Regions from separate parts of the Bacillus paralicheniformis genome, predicted to be linked through region 1. Evidence: a T-box and tRNA genes for the amino acid it is inferred to sense, from the RefSeq annotation. Region 1 holds a T-box; the other holds one or more tRNA genes.
The links. A T-box is a leader RNA that pairs with one kind of tRNA and senses whether it is charged. The one in region 1 lies ahead of tyrS (tyrosine--tRNA ligase), so its partner is inferred to be a tRNA-Tyr.
Positions count from the first base shown of each region.

Region 1 (10,401 bases):
GAAGCACGTCTTGACAACATCGTTTACCGTCTTGGCCTAGCGCGCACTCGCCGCCAAGCACGCCAATTGGTAAACCACGGTCACATTCTTGTTGACGGAAGCCGCGTTGACATTCCGTCTTACCAAGTTAAACCTGGCCAAACGATTTCACTTCGTGAAAAATCTCAAAACCTTTCTGCAGTTAAAGAAGCGGTTGAAGTGAACAACTTCGTTCCTGAATACCTGACTTTTGACGCTGAAAAGCTTGAAGGTTCACTAACTCGCCTTCCAGAGCGTTCTGAGCTTCCTGCTGAGATCAACGAAGCATTGATCGTTGAGTTCTACTCTCGTTAATAGAAAATGCTCTTTGAAGAGCATTTCTCGAAACCCAAGAAACGTTGTTTTCTTGGGTTTTTTATACCTGCTGCAATACAGTGTTTTAGCTCCTGCTTTTTAGTCTCCGGGGATTTTAAGTTAAAGAAGGTATGAAAAAGTGAAGAAGCTTTTAAAAAGCCAGACCAAGGAGGAAGAAACAAACACATAAAGATCTTTTTAATGTAGAGTTACAGCTCAAAAGAGGAGTAACCGTTAACTGTCAAAAAATAAAGCTCTCCTTTTATAAGAGAGCCTTACTTAACTTATCGAGTCCACTTGCTTGAATACACTGTTTGCATTAATTCTGAATGCTTCCAATTATTATAAAGTTTAACCTTTACCCGGGTAGAGGCAGACTTTTTGGCGATATTCGAAAATGTAACGTTTAGTTTTTTACCATATTCTGCATCACCAGAAGCGGTATCAATCGTTTTCCAAGAGCCACCTGTGTAGCGTTGCAGATATAATTTGCAATATGCTGCAGTACCCCAAGTGCCAACTCTACCTAACTCAACTGTAGCATATACGTTTATATAATTTTCAGATGTATGGATATAAGACTTTGCATCCCCAATACCCGAATGATATGTAAAGCTCGTTGTTTTGCTTACAGCCTCTGCCGTCTTGCCAGTTCCCATAAAAATAAATCCAAATACCATGATACCGACAAAAGCTAATAACGTAATTTTTTTCATAAATGTACCCCTCCATTAAATATAAATATTGTAAAATAAAAGATATATATCCATCCTAAACCATCGAAACTACTATTTCAAGGGTTATATTTTGATTGTCTCCTGTACTATGATGTCCGGCTGATGTGCAGCGATTTTTTCCAGGACACCTTCACACCAAACCGTACCCCCCTTTTACAAACAGCGTTTTCTCTTTTGAGTGCTTAAAGACAACGCCGCACACTTCTCCGGCAAATTTAATATCTCTCCTCTCCCATGCTTGCCTTTTGCCTTCTTGAATCGATCAAACACTGTTCTTTTGTTAGAACCTCTATATTTTGAAAACCGGCTTTTCTCACTTCCTCAGCATCTGCTTCATTTCAGACAAACAGTTTAATTTCTATCGGCAACAGATCCTAGATCTTTGGCAGCATCGTCAAAGTGATCTAAATGCAGATAAGGGACGATAACTGCGTCTGTATTCTTGGACGAGTTCGTCGGTTGGCACAGGCAGAGTGACCAAAGTGTGGTTTTGATCTTGTTTTGCTGAATCCGGAAAAGGAGGGCAAATGCCTTTCTCAGCCCAACATCAGAGCTATTAGTAATGTTTTGCCGGTTATACCTTTCCTTTTATTTACGATCAGTTTATACTATGACCGATCATCATTTAAATAGATATAATCAAGTATTTTTAGCGTTTGATTTGAAAAACATCAAGAGGATTTAGGGTAATCTGTAAATATAGGAAAATAATAGAGATGATTCAAGAACAACCGGATAACCATGAAAGAGTGATTGAAGGTATACCATAAGAGGATGAATCAAGTTAAACTCGAGTGTTTTATTCACGCTTTTTTTAATATCTATACAAAAGGCGCTTATCATAACGTCCTGTCATTCAAAACTAGAAAATCAGCGGGGACTCTCGAATGCAAGTTTCCTTCAAATCAACTGTTGGATCAATTTTTACAATTTTAAACCATCATGCAAATTATAAACTGTCGATCGTGACTCATCAAACGGACGTGTGAAGAATTTGCCGTCCGCTTTTTTATAAAAAAAGGGCCCTAAAGACCCTCTACTTCAGCCACTTTGCTGCATTTTCCGTCTGATTCAATTGATTGTATCCGTCAGCTGACTGCTGCGCCTCTTGTTTTCGTTCCGTTTCCAGCTGCTTGTTGTAATCTTCCATAAACTTTTCTTTCGCCGCAATGAACAGGTTCATGCTACATTCCTCCCTCTTCAACGATGAAAATGCTCTACCTATTACATCTATATTTTTGACATTTCCTGAATGAACATACATGAAACATACGGACACAAAAAAACCCTTGCCGTTTGGCAAGAGCTTTTTGATTATTTATAAGTCAGCAGGAAGTATTTCTTTTTACCGCGGCGAATGACGGTAAACTGTCCTTCGATGCGGTCGTCGCCGGTGAGGACGTCCGCAACATCGGTGCGGCGCTCGCCGTTAACGTATACCGCGCCGTTTGTGATATCTTCGCGCGCCTGGCGTTTAGACGGAGACAGCTTGGATTGGACGAGCACCTCAACAAGAGGCAGTTCATCCGCTTTCTCAAGTTCCATGGAAGGAACCCCTTTAAAGCCGACCTTCACTTCTTCAGCAGTCAGCTGTTTAATATCTCCGCTGAAGAGTGCTTTTGAGATGTTGACAGCCTGCTCAAACGCTTCACGGCCGTGTACAAGAACGGTCACTTCTTCGGCGAGGCGCTTTTGCGCTTCGCGTTTTTCAGGCGCCGTCTCTGCTTTTTCAGCGAGATCTTCAATTTCTTCTTTGGACAAGAAAGTGAAGTATTTTAAGTATTTCACGACATCCCTGTCGTCGGTATTGATCCAGAACTGATAAAACTCATATGCCGATGTCTTCTCTTTATCAAGCCAGATCGCGCCGCCTTCCGTTTTTCCGAACTTCGTGCCGTCTGCTTTTGTCACAAGGGGAATCGTCAATCCGAAAGCTTTTGCATTCTCTTCAGATTTGCGGATAAGCTCGAGGCCTGACGTGATATTGCCCCACTGGTCGCTTCCGCCGATCTGCAGCTTGCATTCCTGGTTTCTGTACAAATTCAAGAAATCGAGAGACTGTAGGATCATGTAGCTGAATTCAGTATAAGATATGCCCGTCTCGATTCTGGAGCTTACCGTATCTTTGGCAAGCATGTAATTGATTCCAAAGTTTTTGCCGACATCGCGCAGGAAATCAATGACGTTCATTTTGCCGATCCAGTCATAGTTGTTCGCCATAATCGCCGGATTTTTTTCAGCTTCAAAATCCAGGAAACGCGAAAGCTGGTTTTTGATTTTCTGCGACCATTCGCGGACGATTTCTTCATTGTTCAGCGTGCGCTCCGCTTTCTTTCCGCTCGGATCGCCGATCAGGCCCGTCGCTCCGCCTACGAGCGCAATCGGACGATGTCCGGCCAGCTGAAAGCGGCGAAGCATTAAAATCGGCAACAGGTGTCCGATATGCAGACTGTCAGCTGTCGGATCAAATCCGGAGTATAAGCTGATTTTTTCTTTATCCAGCAGTTCTCTCAAGCCTGCTTCATCGGTTTGCTGCTGAATCAGTCCCCTGAAGGACAAATCATCAAGTAAGTGTGTCATCATCATTTAGCTCCTTTTTTCCAAAAATAAAACGCCCCTTCGCAAAAACGAAGGGACGATAAAAATCGCGGTACCACCCTGCTTAAAAGAACGCATGGCCGCGCTCTTTTCACTCTCAATGATAACGGAAAAGCTTCCGTTCTTCTGCTACACAAAGCCCGGGAGGCTTTTTTCGCAAAAGCGGTTCGTGAGTGTAATTCAAACCATCCATATGTGCTGATTTTCACCGGCCATCAGCTCTCTAAGACAGGGAAGGATGCGTTTTACTGATCTCAGTCTTCACCTTTTGAATATTCGACTAAATCTTTTTTAACATAATATTTTTGCATTGTCAATGAGACATCAGTCTTCCATCGATGAGAGATCGCCTGCCGGAAGGTTCAGCTCCCAAGCTTTCAGGACGCGTCTCATGATCTTTCCGCTTCTTGTTTTCGGCAGTTTATCCTTGAATTCGATTTCCCTTGGCGCGGCGTGTGCGGCCAAACCTTGTTTCACGAACTGCCTGATTTCTTCTTTTAACGAATCTGACGGTTCATAACCGTCCCTCAAGGCGATAAATGCTTTAATAATTTCACCGCGGACGGGATCCGGTTTACCGATGACGCCTGCTTCAGCGACAGCTTGATGTTCAACAAGCTTGCTTTCGACTTCAAACGGGCCGACGCGCTCGCCCGATGTCATGATGACATCGTCGATCCTTCCCTGGAACCAGAAGTATCCGTCTTCATCCATGTAGGCGGAATCTCCTGACACATACCAATCCCCCGGCATAAAATAGGAGCTGTATTTTTCAGGATTGTTCCAGATTGAATGCATCATCGACGGCCAGCCTTTTTTAATGGCGAGATTTCCCATTCTGTAAGGAGGCAGTTCATTTCCCTGGTGATCGACGATTGCAGCCTCTACGCCTGGAATCGGCTTGCCCATCGATCCCGGTTTAATTTCCATGCACGGGTAATTGCAGATGAGCTGCGCTCCTGTTTCGGTCATCCACCATGTATCATGAATCCGGTTGCTGAAGACTTTATGCCCCCATCTGATGACTTCAGGATTTAACGGCTCCCCTACGCTTAAAATATGCCGTAATGAGCTCAGATTATATTTGTTTACGAGATCGTCGCCAGCACCCATCAGCATCCGAAAAGCCGTTGGCGCGCTGTACCATACCGTCACTTCCATTTTTTCAATCGTTTCGTACCATGCTTCGGGACTGAATCTGCCGCCTACGACAACATTCGTTGCTCCATTCAGCCACGGACCGAAGATCCCGTAGACCGTTCCGGTAACCCAGCCTGGATCAGCCGTGCACCAATAAATGTCATCGTCGTGCAGATCAAGAACCCATTTGGCTGTTTGATAATGCTGAATCATTGCTTTGTGGACGTGGAGAACCCCTTTTGGCGCGCCGGTCGAACCCGATGTATAGTGAAGCAGCATCCCGTCTTCCTGATCCATCCATTCAATCTCAAGATCAGTATCTGCTTCAGCCGCTTTCGCGTAATAATCGATGACAGCCCCTTCTTCCTTTACGCCTTCTCCAACGACAATGATTGATTCAAGATCCGGAAGTTCGCCGGCCGGCACCCGTTCAAGCAATTCCGGCGTCGTCACGATAACCTTCGCTCCGCTGTTTAAAAGCCTGTCTTTGACAGCGCCTTCCATAAATGCTTCAAACAACGGCCCGACGATCGCTCCCAATTTGACAGCGCCGAGAAGAATAAAATAAAGCTCGGGTGATCTCGGCATAAAAACAAACACACGGTCTCCCTTTCCCACATTGGCATGCTGCTTTAAGACATTCCCGGCTTTATTCGTTTCATTTTTCATCTCTCTGAAGGTGTACTTTTCTTCGCGGACCAGATCTTTGTAGTAAAATGCCACTTTATTTTTCAAATTTGACTCAGCGTGGCGGTCGATCGCTTCATAAGCTGCATTGATTTTTCCCGTTTTGTGCCATGAAAAATGTTTTTCGGCATCCTTCCAGTCAAATGTCCGGTATGCTTCATCATAGTCTTTCAAGTTGTAGTTTCCCTTTTCTGCTGGCAACGCTTTCAATTCCATGCCCATCCCCCTTTGTTCGCTCATCAAAATATATTATAGTATAGATTTTTTATTTTCTCAATTTTTAAAAAATACTCTTCCATCCTATGAAAACGCTTAATATTTTGGTATGTTATGTATAAAAGACTTCAACTAAGATGTAAGGCGGTGGATACGTGGAGCATCACAAAACTTATCATGACAAAGAATTGCAGACCGAGAAAGGCTCCGTGCTGATAGAGGGCCCTATCAGTCCCGAAAAACTCGCACAATATGAATTTCACAACGAGCTTACAGCCTTTCGCCCATCTCAAAAACAACATGAAGCATTAATCGAAATCGCAGGGCTTCCCGAAGGACGGATCATCATCGCCCGTTTCCGGCAAACCATTGTCGGCTATGTGACATATGTTTATCCAGACCCGCTTGAAAGATGGTCTGAAGGAAACATGGAAAATTTAATTGAGCTTGGAGCCATCGAAGTCATTCCGGCGTTCAGGGGTCACTCTGTCGGGAAGACGCTGCTTGCGGTCAGCATGATGGATCCACAGATGGAAAAATATATCATCATCACGACTGAATATTACTGGCATTGGGATCTAAAGGGGACTAATAAAGATGTTTGGGAATACAGAAAGATGATGGAGAAAATGATGAATGCCGGAGGGCTTGTCTGGTTTGCGACAGACGATCCGGAAATCAGCTCCCATCCCGCCAACTGTTTAATGGCCCGCATCGGAAAAGAGGTCAGTCAGGAGTCGATCGAGCGTTTTGACAGACTCAGATTCCACAATCGTTTTATGTATTAAGGGAGCAAAGGGGACCTGAATATGATTGTTGAAAAAATCATGAAACGGGATGTTGTGACACTTTCCAGAACGGATACGATTGAAGAAGCGATCAAACGCATGCGAACATTTCATATTAAACACCTTCCCGTCATCAATGAACGGGGAACGGTCATAGGCATTGTCACGGACAGGGACGTCAAAACAGCAAGTCCGAGTATTTTTGCCCAAAACAGATCTCACGAAGATTTAAAAAAGCCGGTGGAACTGATTATGTCAAAAGAAGTGATCACCGGTCACCCGCTTGATTTTGCCGAAGAAATATCAGCTGTTTTTTTCGAACACGAAATCGGCTGCCTCCCGATCGTAAAAAACGGGAAGCTTGTCGGCATTGTGACAAAATCCGATTTGCTGCATACGTTCGTCCAGCTGACAGGAGCCCATTTTCCAGGCTCCCAAATCGAAATCAAAACCGATCATATCGCCCGTAGCCTCGCTGATATCAGCGCCATTTTCAGCAGGCGCCAAATCGCCATATTGAGCGTGCTCGTATATCCCGGTGATGAAGATGATTCGAAAATACTCGTGTTTCGCGTTCAAACGATGAATCCCGCCTCTATCATCAAAGACGTGAAGTCCAAAGGGTATCAGGTTCTTTGGCCGGCTGTTCAAAGGGATTTGCCATGAAGGACAGCGTATTTATTTTTTCTCCCTCTTACCAAACCTATCAATTTCATCAAGATCACCCGTTTAATCAGCTGCGAGTCTATGTAACATACGATCTTTTGAATACGGTCGGCGCATTTGAACCGGGAGAAACGATTGCTCCGCGCATAGCGACAGAAGCCGAGCTCGGCCTTGTTCACACAGGCGATTATATCAAGGCTGTCCAGCTTGCAGGGGCGGGAAAACTCCTGGCAGCCGAAAGCGAAAACTACGGGCTTGGAACAGAAGATACCCCTGTCTTTGCCGGGATGCACGAAGCCGCCTCCCTTTTGGTGGGCGGAACACTGACAGCTGCAGACTATGTCATGACGGGCAAAGCAAGACACGCCCTCAATCTCGGAGGCGGGCTTCACCACGGATTCAGAGGAAGAGCTTCAGGATTTTGCGTCTATAACGACAGTTCAGTTGTGATACGATATTTGCAGAAAAAATATCATGCGAAGGTTTTATATATTGATACGGACGCCCATCACGGCGACGGGGTGCAGTTTACGTTCTATGATGATCCTTCCGTGTGTACCGTCTCGATTCATGAAACCGGCCGCTACCTTTTCCCGGGAACGGGGCAAGTACAGGAAAGAGGCCATGGCGAAGGCTACGGCTACGCTTTTAATATCCCGCTCGATGCCTTCACAGAAGATGAGTCTTTTCTTGAATCCTACCGGACGGCTGTTTCTGAAATAGCTGAGTTTTTCAAACCGGACGTTATTTTGTCGCAAAACGGAGCTGACGCGCATTACTACGATCCTCTGACACACTTGTGCACGACGATGAAGATTTACGAAGAGATTCCAAAGCTCGCTCACGAACTTGCACACACCTATTGCAACGGAAGATGGATTGCTGTCGGGGGAGGAGGGTACGACATTTGGCGCGTCGTACCGAGGGCATGGGCAAGAATCTGGCTTGAAATGAAAGGGATGAAACCTGAGGATAAGATGCCTGAAAAATGGCTGAAAAAGTGGGGGAAGCAGGCATCTGTCCGGCTTCCTGCCAACTGGTCCGACCCGGCAGATTTGTATCCTTCGATCCCAAGAAAATCCGAAATAACGGAGAAAAACGCCCAAACCGTTGCCAAAGCTCTTTATCCGATTCGCTCTGCCAAGCGCGCCACTTAATACGAAAAATCCCGGCGTACAGAAAAGGCCTTGCTTTTATGCAAGACCTTGCTTTCTTCTCACTTATTTTTTTGCGATGACAATTTCGACGCGCCTGTTTTCCTTCATATGGCTCTCTGTGCGGTTGTCCTTGACCGGTTTTGTATCGGCATAACCGATGGCAAGAAAACGTGAAGAGTCGAGCTTTTCTTTCGACGTAAAGTAGCCGATCACAGTGCTCGCCCTTGCCGCAGAAAGCTCCCAATTGGATGGAAAACGGTAAGTCGAAATCGGGCGGCTGTCCGTATGCCCCTCCACACGGATCGGGTTGGACACTGATTTGAGAAGGACGGCGATTTTATGCAAAAGCGGGTGAGCCTGGTCTTTCAGATCCGCTTTTCCCGAATCAAACAAAACCGCTTCCTGAAGGACGAGGATGATGCCCCGTTCATCACGCTTGGCCGCTATCAAACTTGACAGTTCATTTTTTTCAATATAGTCGTTGATTTTCTTTAATAAATCTTCTTGGCTTTTAGCCGTTTTTTCAGCCTTCTGATCGTCCGCGTTTTCTTTTTTCAGCTCTGCGGCGGATTTGCCGTCGGCCCTGTCTTGAAATGAACCGACTGCTGCTTTAAATTTGTTTAAATCGATTTGCGACATCGAAAACAGTAAAATAAAGAACACGAGGATAAGCGTAATCAAATCCGAAAACGTGATGATCCAGTTTGACGATTTGCGACCCTGCTCGCGCTTTCTTCGTTCATGTCTAAGCTTCATGAGCCCTGTCCTTTTGTTTTATATGATCCGCCCGCTTTTTTGCCCATTCTTCTTTTGAACTGAAAACGACAAGCTGGCTTTCCAGATTTCGCGGATTTCTTCCCGACTGGATGCCGATGATGCCTTCGATCATGACCTGCTTCTTAAAGATTTCATTCTCAGTCTTTTCTTCAAGCTTTGCGGCGATCGGTATAAACAGCATGTTGGCTAAAAGGGATCCGTAAAGCGTCGTCAAAAGGGCGATCGCCATATTCGGACCGAGCGTTTCCGGCTTGTTCAGGTTTTTGAGCATCATGACGAGTCCGACAAGGGTTCCGATCATTCCCCATGCAGGGGCAAATTCCCCCGCTTTTTCAAAGATTCTTCTTCCCTTTCTGTGCCTTTCTTCCATCGCGGCGATTTCCGAGTTCATCACATTGCGGATCGTCTCCTCGTCCCATCCGTCGATGGCAAGAAGCAGACCTTTTTTCAAAAACGGGTCTTTCATTTCATTGATATTGGCGTCCAATGATAAAATTCCTTGTTTGCGCGCCTGTTCAGACAGGCTGACAAAGGTTTTGACCAAGTCGCGTACATCGTCTTCTTCCGAAATAAAGACCTGCTTCAGCACAGCCGGCGCTCTTTTTAAATCTTTCGGGGAAAAGCTGATGAAAACAGCTGCACACAATCCGCCCGTCACGATAAAGAAAGACGTCAAATCGATAAACGAATAAAAACCGGAAAGCCCCGCTCCAGAGACAACGCCGATTACTAAAATGAAAATACCCAAAATCAAACCGACCGGTGTCAGATAATCAAATCGTTTCATTTTTTCATAATCTCTCCAGCTCAAGGAAAAGAAAGCAAGCAATTCACGAAAAAAGCTGTGAACACTTGCTTTCTTTCTCGTTTATTTAATCATGATCATTTTGTTGATTGTCTGAGTTCAATGCGATGCGGCAGCTGGACAATATGCTCTTCGACTTCCTCTTTGTTCATCAGCTTTGTCAGAAGTCTCATCGCTACGGCACCGATATCATACGTCGGCTGGACGACAGTCGACAGCTGCGGTCGAACCATTAATGAAAGCCTTGTATTGTCAAAGCCGATCACTTCAAGGTCATCCGGAATAGCCAGTCCTTTATCCTGTGCTGCGTGAATAACGCCGAGTGCCATTTCGTCTGTCGCTGACAGGACGGCCGTCGGTTTTTCATCCAGCTTCATTAGCGCCTCCAGCGCTTCCATTCCTGAATCGTACGTATAATCGCCTTCTGCGACATACTCTTCTTTAAATGTCAGCCCCTTATCCTCAAGCGCTCTTTTAAAGCCTTGAAGTTTTTTCGC
Region 1 is NZ_CP023665.1:3,179,790-3,190,190, forward strand. It holds gene rpsD (30S ribosomal protein S4) at 1-333, shown strand, start outside; gene CP943_RS16170 (hypothetical protein) at 618-1,049, opposite strand; partial or broken gene CP943_RS22725 (MBL fold metallo-hydrolase) at 1,155-1,669, opposite strand; partial or broken gene CP943_RS23020 (Lrp/AsnC family transcriptional regulator) at 1,950-2,059, shown strand; gene CP943_RS22485 (hypothetical protein) at 2,107-2,253, opposite strand; gene tyrS (tyrosine--tRNA ligase) at 2,385-3,650, opposite strand; T-box leader at 3,699-3,939, opposite strand; gene acsA (acetate--CoA ligase) at 3,993-5,711, opposite strand; gene CP943_RS16190 (GNAT family N-acetyltransferase) at 5,867-6,499, shown strand; gene CP943_RS16195 (acetoin utilization AcuB family protein) at 6,521-7,165, shown strand; gene CP943_RS16200 (acetoin utilization protein AcuC) at 7,162-8,322, shown strand; gene motS (flagellar motor protein MotS) at 8,386-9,078, opposite strand; gene motP (flagellar motor protein MotP) at 9,068-9,886, opposite strand; gene ccpA (catabolite control protein A) at 9,982-10,401, opposite strand, start outside.

Region 2 (10,401 bases), 1.4 Mb from region 1:
CCTACAGGCCTTGGCAGGTGATCTTCAGGCTGATCCATCAGACGCTCGATTTCAAGCTCCTGCTCATCGGAAAGCTTAAATCCGTCGCCGCCGAAAAACTTAATTCCATTGTCTTCGACAGGGTTGTGGGAAGCTGAAATCATTACGCCCGCTTCCGCGTCCATAGCCTTCGTCAAATATGCGACGCCGGGCGTCGAAATCACACCGAGACGCATGACTTCTGCTCCTATCGAAAGAAGGCCCGCAACAAGGGCACCTTCCAGCATATGCCCGGAAATGCGCGTATCACGGCCGATCAGCACCTTGGGGCGCTCCTTATCTTTTGTTAGGACATATCCGCCAAAGCGTCCGACTTTAAAGGCCAGCTCGGGTGTAAGTTCACTGTTTGCCACGCCTCTTACACCGTCTGTACCAAAATACTTGCCCATTAATATCGCTCCTTTTTGATTCATGAAGGTTGTGAATCCTTTTCAGAATGATTCTCTTCTTCTTCATTCTGACCATTATTTTTTTCGTTTTGGGTTGTTTGAGATGAGATTTTCACTCGAATGCTCTGCCGCGGCAGCGACCATGTCATGTTCTGCGGTCCGTTTACTTCCAGCTTCACGTTATGCTCGCCGTCATCGAGATCCGCCACATTGACATAGAGCTCGACGTCGGAAGGCTGGAGTTTTTCGATCGCGGCTGTCGAGCCCTTTGCCGTGATATCCAGCTTGCCTGACTTCGGATCGAGAAATTCAAGATCCCGGCTGTCATTCAGCCCCGCGGTTTTAATTGAAACGTTCTTCAGTTTTTTCTCTTCTTCCTTGTCAACTTTCACCTTGATTTTCACTTTTTCGGGTGACACTTTTTTAGCGCCGTCCGGCACTTTAATGTTGGCTTCCAACTCAGTGTCATCTTTCATTTTACTTAAATCAACCTCATCGGCCTCGACAAATTCTAACGAATCAAGAACATTTTGCGGCCCGTAGACGGTTACCTCTCCCGGACTGATATCGAGGCTGGAAATGCTGATACCGTCCGGAAGGCTCCCTTTCCGGTCAACTTTGACGGGAATCTTTTTGCTAGGGCTTGTCACGGGAACGGTGATTTTAACGACGGATGGACTGACTTCAACCGGAAGAACATTTCCGTCCCTGTCGTACACTGTTAGCTTGGCTTCTTTTTCAACCGTCTGGTCGACGCCCTCTAAATTGATCGTCGCCTTGATGTTTTGGATTCTGTCGATCACGGCTTTTGAGCCGGTGACGCTGACGTTTTTCGGGTTGATAATCGGCAGCTCCGGCGTGTAGCCGTCTTTCATTTTGTTTTTATTATAAAAATCAACCTCGACCGGGAATTCCTTCGTCGTTTTTTCTTCGATGGTCACGGTTGTCACCGATGGATTGATGGTCAGAGTGAGGCCTTCGGCAACATTTCTGGCCTTCAGCTCGACTTTGTGCCTGCCTGTTTTCAGATGCTGCATATCGGCATAAATCTCAAAATCCTTCACTTGTCTGACCTTCTTGACGGTTCCTGTCGGGCCTTTAATCGTGACATTCACCGTCTGCGGCACGCCTGTTACGACGTAGTTTTCATCATCATAAAACGATTTGACCGGTATATCGGTGAGCGTCGCTTCGTCTGTCGTCGATGTCGGGAAAAACGATTCACCTGGTTTCTTCGGAGTCGGCGCTTGAGCGCTGTGGACCGCAAAGTAAAGAAGAAACGCGAATAATAATGCGACTACTTTGACAGCCCAGGGATTGTTTAAGAACTTATCCATTTTTCTTCGCCCTCCAATACCAGCGATTTGAGGAAGTTTCTCGCGAATTTTTCTTGAATTCCGCTTCAAGCATGTTTTTCAATGCCTCTTCCGATAAATCACGGTGAAGGTCTCCGTTTTTGGCGACGCTGATGCCGCCCGTTTCTTCGGATACGACAACCGTCAGACTGTCGGTCACTTCACTGATTCCCACTGCTGCTCTGTGCCTCGTCCCAAGCTCTTTTGAAATAAAAGGGCTTTCAGAAAGCGGAAGGTAGCAGGCGGCTGCAGCAACCTCATCATTTTTCATAATTACGGCGCCGTCATGAAGCGGTGTATTCGGAATAAAGATGTTGATCAATAGCTCAGAGCTGACCTTTGCATTTAAAGGGATCCCCGTTTCTATGTAATCGCCCATTCCCGTCTCCCGTTCAATCGTCAGAAGCGCGCCAATCCGGCGTTTCGCCATATATTTAATCGCTTTTGTAATCGCATCAATCGTTTTCTGCTGCTGCTCTTCCTCAGGTGTTCCGCTCCTCGAAAAAAAGCGCCCCCGCCCCAGCTGTTCCAGCGCTCTCCTCAATTCAGGCTGGAAGATGATAATGATCGCCAGGAACCCCCATGTGATCGCCTGGTCAACCAGCCACTGCAGGGTGCTTAATCCTAAATATTGACTGGCCAGCCTGACGAGAACAATGACCACGATTCCCTTTAAAAGCTGAACCGCCTTTGTCCCGCGGATGACCATCATTAATTTATATATTACGTACCAAACAAGGAGAATATCAACGGCATCGCCGAGGTACTGCAAGAAAGGGATATCCTCAAAAGCCATTTCCTCGTCCTCCAAGAATTCAGTCATTAGTAAGGTTAATATGTTTCAAAATGGTATGATCTATTATTTTTACATATACAGACGCTATTATAGCACAAATTGATTTTCCAAGTGAAATGGCGGCCCCTCATAAAAAAAGAGCAAAGCTCATTCGCCCGCTTTGCTCTACTCTTTAGACTCCTTCATGTCAAAAACCGATTTTCCGGTCGATTTAATCTTATACCACATCCAGTCGAACACTTCGTTGATCTCATGGATCTGACCAGTGACTTGTCCTGCTGAAGCCGTATATTTTTCGCCATTAACAATCGTGACATCGCCGTCGACTTTGCCTTCTATAATCAGCTTTCCGTTTTTCACGGTCACATCGCCTTTGACAACTTTGCCTTCAGGTACGATGACCGTGTTGTTTTTCACTACGAGATTGGGCTGGCTGGATACGCTGAAATCCTGATCGTTTTTCCAGCTGGAGAAAAAGCTGCCGCCCATCAAAATGATAAACAAAGCTGCCGCCACTAAAAACGGATGGGCTTTAAGCCACCTGTTGATCGATGCCGTTCGCTTTTCCTTCGGCAGATTCGCCAGCACATCGGCTGTAAAGTTCGCCGGAGCTGTAAGATGTGACGTGCTCTGGACAAGAGCGATGGATTTTTCCATTTCATGAAGGTGCTTTTTGCAGTCTTCGCATGATTGGAGGTGCTCTTTTAATTGCGATTCATCTTCCGGTAGTATGTCTCCGTCAAGGTATTTATGCATAAGCTGAACAATATGCTCCGGACAGCTCATTTCATCACCCCACTTAAAGATCCCTTAATTGTTTTCTGAGAGCCTCTCTGCCCCTGTGTATCCTCGTTTTCACCGTACCTACGGGAATATTAAGGATTTCACTGATCTCAATGAGTGAGAGCTCATCAATGTACTTTAATACGATGACCGTCCTGTATTTATCGGGAAGCCTTAAGATTTTTTCCTGGATGGTGCTGTGCAGCTCCAAAGAAACCACTTCATCCTCTGGAAGCGCAACATCCGCCGCAACCTGGGAATACATCGTCAGTCCTTCAGTCCCCGCCACCTCTGCATCCAAGTAATAGTCCGGCTTTTTTTTACGGATACGATCGATGGTCAAATTGGTTGCGATTCGATAAAGCCATGTGGAAAATTTCCGGTTGATATCAAAACTGTCGATATTCACGTATGCTCTGATAAACGCTTCCTGCGCAATATCTTCCGCCTCATGCGCATTGCCGAGCATACGGTAGCAAAGCTGATAAATTTTGTCTTTGTAAATATCCACGATGTCTGCAAATGCATTACGATCGCCTTTTTTCACCTGTTTGATTCTTTTTTTAATCATTGTTTCCATATTTATCTAACCTCTGCCTTCACCGGTCTTTATGTATACGAATTGATTTTTATAAGGTTTCATTAAATTCATAAAAATAGTTTATCAAATTTTTGGCAGGGTGTAGATGCTTTGACAGGGATCATGCGCTTAATATTAGCTTAAAATTATTATACAATCTAAATATTATGAAACTGAGACTTTTTTATAAAAAAAGCAGCCTAAGGCCGCTCTTCAACCGCACCTAAAGCAGCTTTTCGCCAAACAGCGACCCCATTAAGGCGACTGCCGCTTCAGCCGTCCTGTTTTTCTCATCCAATATCGGGTTGACTTCGACAAACTCAGCGGACGTAATCAGCTTCGATTCTTCCAGCATTTCCATCGCCAGGTGGCTTTCCCTGTAGCTGATGCCTCCCGCTACCGGGGTTCCGACACCCGGGGCATCGTTCGGATCAAGCGCGTCTAAATCGAGTGACAGATGGACACCGTCCGTTCTGCCGCGCAAATAGTCTATCGTTTCTTCCATCACCCTCGTCATACCGAGGCGGTCGATTTCATGCATTGTATACACTTTGATCCCTTTGTCGCGAATCAATTCTTTTTCCCCGTCATCAAGTGACCTCGCACCGATGATGACGATGTTCTCCGCTTTAATTTTCGTTTCTTTTCCATAGATGCCTGTCAGCCCTTCATGGCCGATCCCCAGGCTGATGGCGAGCGGCATGCCGTGAATATTGCCTGAAGGAGACGTTTCTTTCGTATTTAAATCAGCATGGGCATCATACCAGATCACACCCAGGTTTTGATAATGCTTCACAAGGCCGGCTAGCGTTCCGATCGCTATGCTGTGGTCACCGCCCAGCACGAGCGGAAAAGCACCTGAAGCCACGATCTTATCAACGGTCTCAGCAAGTTTTGCACTCGCTTTTGTAATCGCTTTCAAGTTTCTCAGCTCTTCAGATGCCGGCTCCCCGCCTTCTTTCTCATCCTCTCTTTGCCCGATTGTCATATCGCCGAGGTCTTCAATATCCTGACAAAGGCTTTCCAACCGTTCATTAACACCGGCACAGCGAATCGCGCTCGGTCCCATATCGACTCCCCGCCTCAGCTGACCGAGATCCATCGGTACGCCGATCATTGAAATCTGCTGTTTTAACATATGATATCCCCCTTTCAGACCTTCATTGTACCTTCCAATTCGGAATTGACTCAACAAGACATTTTTTTGAATAGTTATACAAAAAAGACAAAATAAAAAGGACATCCTAACAGGATGTCCAAAAACTGGGCTAGCTGGATTCGAACCAGCGCATGACGGAGTCAAAGTCCGTTGCCTTACCGCTTGGCTATAGCCCAATAATGGTGGAGGGGGACGGATTCGAACCGCCGAACCCTGAGGGAGCGGATTTACAGTCCGCCGCGTTTAGCCACTTCGCTACCCCTCCAAAAACAGTGCCGGCCAGAGGACTTGAACCCCCAACCTACTGATTACAAGTCAGTTGCTCTACCAATTGAGCTAGACCGGCATGATACGGTATCTTATGCAGTTACCGGCGCGGTTGTGACAAAAACCGATCCGAAAAAATGGTGGAGGATGACGGGATCGAACCGCCGACCCTCTGCTTGTAAGGCAGATGCTCTCCCAGCTGAGCTAATCCTCCGCAGTACAGGACGTACAAGTGCATGCGTTGCAACAGGACGTTGCGATCTTAGCATGCCTTCCTTGCCTTTAAAGTACAAGTGCGCGTTGCAACAGGACGTTGCGACCTTAGCATGCCTTCCTTTTAAAAATTCCGGCATTCGCAGCGTGCTGTCCAAAAAAGAATGGTGACCCGTACGGGATTCGAACCCGTGTTACCGCCGTGAAAGGGCGGTGTCTTAACCACTTGACCAACGGGCCATCATCGTGTTTCAAGCAGCTCTCGTAAAGCTGACAAAAGTTATTATATACAGGTTCCTCCCCATTTGTAAAGGGGTAAATTAAAATTTTTATTTTCAAATTTTTTATTCATAAACATTGAGAAAAACGCAGAAATTTTGTTTAAAATAGGGCTATCTGATGTGCAAGAGAGGGGACGCGAAAAATGATACTGGTAAGTTCATGTCTGGCCGGGGTGGAATGCCGCTATAACGGATCGCACAGCTATGTGGGGAAAATCAATAAGCTTGTTGAAGAAAAAAAAGCGGTGATTGCTTGTCCCGAGCTGCTCGGCGGATTTCAAACGCCAAGGGAACCGGCCGAAATTATAGGCGGGTCGGGAGAAGACGTTTTAGACGGCAGGGCGGTGATCAACACACAATCGGGAAAAGACGTAACAGACCTGTATATAAAAGGAGCTTATCTAACATTGGAGATGGCAAGGCAAATCAAGGCTGATACGATCGTGTTGAAGGAAAACAGCCCGTCTTGCGGCAGCAGCCATATATACGATGGAAGTTTCTCAAGCCAAAAAATAGCCGGCAACGGCGTTACGGCGGCGCTTCTGAAAAAAGAAGGCTTCCGCGTGATTTCCGAACACCAAATAGACGAGCTGTAATACCTGAACATAAGCGCAGTTCATCTGCGCTTTATTTTATGTCGGCAATCCGTTGTTTAGAACTTCATTGAAATAAAATTTTAATATTTACCTTTTGTTATTGAAATAATATTCCACTCTTAATATACTGAAAATTAAGAAATATATGCACTTCATTATCAGGAGGAGTTGTCGATGGAAAACAGCCATTTAGGTTCATTAACGACCGAACGCCGGAATGAAAGATCCAGGCGCATTCACCAGGCAAAGACGATTGATATTTTGAAAATCATCAATGATGAAGACAAAACTGTGGCCGAAGCTGTACAAGAAGTCTTACCAGAAGTTAAGACCGCCGTTGACTTCGCCGTCGGGTCGTTAAAGAAAGGGGGACGGATCATCTACATCGGTGCCGGTACAAGCGGGAGACTCGGCGTACTCGATGCAGCTGAATGCCCGCCGACGTTCAGCATATCTCCCGAGTCGGTCATTGGCATCATTGCAGGAGGAGAAAAAGCTCTGTACAAAGCCGTCGAAGGCGCTGAAGATCACGAGGCATTCGGCAGACGGGATTTATCAGCCGTTAACCTCTCAAACAATGATACCGTAATCGGAATCGCCGCCAGTGGTCGGACTCCATACGTTCTCGGCGCTTTGAAGTATGCCAGGGAAAGTGGCGCCAAGACCGTCTCACTGACATGCAACAAAAACTCGGCGATCAGCCAGGTGTCAGATCACAGCATAGAAGTGGTCGTCGGCCCTGAAGTTATTGCCGGATCGACGAGAATGAAAGCAGCAACCGCTCATAAAATGATTTTAAACATGATTTCAACGGCGGCCATGATCAAAATGGGAAAAGTCTATGAAAACCTCATGGTAGACGTAAAAGTAAGCAATGACAAATTAAAGGAGCGGGCGATTCGCATCATCCAAACGGTCACAGGTGTTCCAAAAGAAGCGGCGGCACTAGCGTTAGAAAAATCCCATAACCAGGTCAAAACCGCCATCATCATGCTGAAAACAAACGAAGATGCGGCCGCTTCCGAAAACCTGCTTGAGAAATCAGAAGGCGATATCGAAAAAGCTCTATCCATTTATGAAGACCAAGTTTAAAGAAGAAAGGAAGAAACAATGGCTGCAGGAGGGTTGGAAATCATTCAGAATATGCTTCACAGATTGCCGCAATCTGAACGAAAGCTTGCCGAATACATTTTGAAAAACCCACACGAGGTCGTAAACGGCACCATTCAAGAGGTGAGCTCTTCGGCTAAGACAAGCGGGGCGGCGGCAATACGGCTCTGCAAATCTCTGGGGCTGAAAGGCTTTCAAGATTTAAAAATGAGGGTTGCCGGCGATTTAATGAAACCGTCTGATCAGGGATACCGGGATATCGAACCGCAAGAGCCGCTCCATTCAATCGTTCAAAAAACAACCAGCAATTCGATTCAGGCGATTCGCGATACCTTTGAAAACATTGACCACGAAGATCTTCAAAAAGCGATTCAAATACTGATCAACGCAGAAACGGTTCATTTTTGCGGGATCGGGGCTTCAGGAATCGTCGCACAAGATGCCCAGCAGAAATTTTTGCGCATCAATAAAAAAGCCACCGCTTTTAGTGATATGCATCTTGTCGCGACATTAATCGCCAATGCCGGCGAGAATGACGTTCTGTTTGCCATATCCCATTCAGGAGAAACACATGAAATCGCCAATGCAGTCAGACTCGCCAAAAAACATGGCATTAAAACCATTGGACTGACGCGGTTTGGACAGTCTGCTGTCTCTTCATTAAGCGATATCGCCTTGTATACGTCATGCTCAAACGAAGCGCCGTTTCGCAGCGCCGCCACCTCCTCTCGTTTAACTCAGCTTTACATGATTGACATTCTGTTTTTAGGCATAGCCGCGGAGCGCTACGAGGACATCATTCAGTATATTGATCAAACAAAAGCGGCCATCCGCATGATGGGAATGAGCGAATTGTAAAAAAGGGGGATATAAAATGAGCGATGAGAAAAAATATGCCGGCCTGGCAAAATTGATTTTACAACACATCGGCGGCCCGTCTAACGTCGCGGATTATACCCATTGTATGACGCGCCTGCGCATCACGCCTGTCAACAGTCAAAAAACCGACATCGGCTCAATCAAAGCGCTTGAAGGCGTGATTGGCGTCGTTGAGGAGGAAACGCTTCAGATTATCCTCGGCACCGGCGTCGTACAGCACGTATCAGACGAATTCGGGAAGTTGCTTCAATCCGCGGAAGACGTTGACTTAAAACAATCCGCAGCCAAACATAAAGCTGAGATTTCCAAGAAAAACGCGACGCCTTTTAAATTGTTTCTTCGGCGGATCGCAAGCATTTTTATACCGCTGATCCCCGCTTTGGTCGCCTCAGGCTTGATTACCGGAATCACCAAAGCCGTTATCCAAGCAGGCTGGCTCGCTGAAACATCACAAACCGCCATTATTTTAACGGTAATAGGTTCAGGTTTATTTACGTATTTGGGCATCCTGGTCGGGGTCAATACGGCGAAAGAATTCGGCGGCTCCCCCGCACTCGGCGGATTAGCTGGTATTTTAATCATTAACCCGGCCGTTGGTGATATTTCGCTTTTCGGTGAAGCGCTTTTGCCGGGACGCGGAGGTTTAATCGGTATTTTATTCGCAGCTGCATTTATCGCTTTTCTCGAAAAACGGGTCAGGCGCCTTGTACCTCATTCACTCGACATCATCATCACACCTACAGTCTCCCTTCTCATCACAGGAATCGTCACTTACGTTGTCTTCATGCCTGTCGGCGGCTTGATATCTGACGCCATTACGTCAGGACTTCTCGCCATCTTAGATCTCGGCGGCATTATCGCCGGCTTTGTACTGGGGGCCACCTTCCTTCCGCTCGTCGTAACCGGACTGCACCAGGGATTGACACCCGTTCATATGGAATTAATCAATTCAATCGGCGATGACCCGTTGCTGCCGATTCTGGCTATGGGGGGCGCAGGTCAAGTAGGCGCCGCTTTTGCGATCTATTTCAAAACAAAAAAAGCAAAGCTCAAAAGAGCCATTGCCGGCGGACTGCCGTCAGGCCTGCTCGGAATCGGTGAACCGCTCATATTCGGTGTGACTCTTCCACTCGGACGTCCGTTTTTAACCGCGTGCCTCGGCGCCGGAGTAGGTGGAGCCTTTCAAGCGTATTTCAAAATCGCGACCGAATCGATAGGCGTATCAGGTCTTCCTTTGTCATTTTTAGTCCATACCCACCAAGTTCTTTTGTATATTCTCGGTTTGTTTATTTCCTATGCTGCCGGCTTTGCCTTAACATATCTCTTTGGTTTTAAAGACGATATGGCAGTTGAATTTGATTAAACGTTTGTTTAAAATTCCCACTATGCATTTTTTGACAGAAAGGAGTGAAGCAAGCTGAAAAAGTTTATGATCAGCGCTGCAGCATCGTCCCTATTGCTGCTGACATGCTTTTTCCCGCTTCCGTCATCAGCACAGACTGCAATTGCGAACGAGACAACAGGTCAGCTGACATATCCCGTATTAACGAAGGCGAAAACACCTGAAGAAGCCGGTTTTTCTTCGGAAAAGCTTAAAGTCGTGGACCGTCTGATCGAACAGGATGTCAAAGCGGGCTTTCCCGGGGCTGCCTTGATATTGATAAAAGACGGAAAAATCGTCAAAAAAGAAGCATACGGCTACAAGCAGAAATACAACGGCCTCTCGACGCTCAAACATCCAAAAAAAATGAAAGCAAACACGATGTTTGACCTCGCCTCCAATACAAAAATGTATGCCGTCAATTTTGCCTTGCAGCATTTAGTGAGCACCGGAAAGCTTGACTTGAACAAAAACATTTCACATTATCTTCCTGATTTCAAAGATCACCCGGAAGACGATGTAAAGGGAAAAAACCGGCTCCGCGTCATTGATTTGCTCCACCATAACGCAGGC
Region 2 is NZ_CP023665.1:206,075-216,475, reverse strand. It holds gene glmM (phosphoglucosamine mutase) at 1-428, opposite strand, end outside; gene CP943_RS01245 (CdaR family protein) at 449-1,765, opposite strand; gene cdaA (diadenylate cyclase CdaA) at 1,758-2,579, opposite strand; gene rsiW (anti-sigma-W factor RsiW) at 2,745-3,365, opposite strand; gene sigW (RNA polymerase sigma factor SigW) at 3,379-3,942, opposite strand; gene rocF (arginase) at 4,166-5,080, opposite strand; tRNA gene CP943_RS01220 (tRNA-Gln) at 5,206-5,277, opposite strand; tRNA gene CP943_RS01215 (tRNA-Tyr) at 5,282-5,366, opposite strand; tRNA gene CP943_RS01210 (tRNA-Thr) at 5,375-5,447, opposite strand; tRNA gene CP943_RS01205 (tRNA-Val) at 5,507-5,582, opposite strand; tRNA gene CP943_RS01200 (tRNA-Glu) at 5,747-5,821, opposite strand; gene CP943_RS01195 (2-thiouracil desulfurase family protein) at 6,006-6,458, shown strand; gene murQ (N-acetylmuramic acid 6-phosphate etherase) at 6,633-7,550, shown strand; gene CP943_RS01185 (MurR/RpiR family transcriptional regulator) at 7,569-8,426, shown strand; gene CP943_RS01180 (PTS transporter subunit EIIC) at 8,443-9,810, shown strand; gene pbp4b (penicillin binding protein PBP4B) at 9,877-10,401, shown strand, end outside.
Region 2: it encodes a tRNA-Tyr, which carries the amino acid that the T-box ahead of tyrS (tyrosine--tRNA ligase) is inferred to sense. The anticodon was not compared.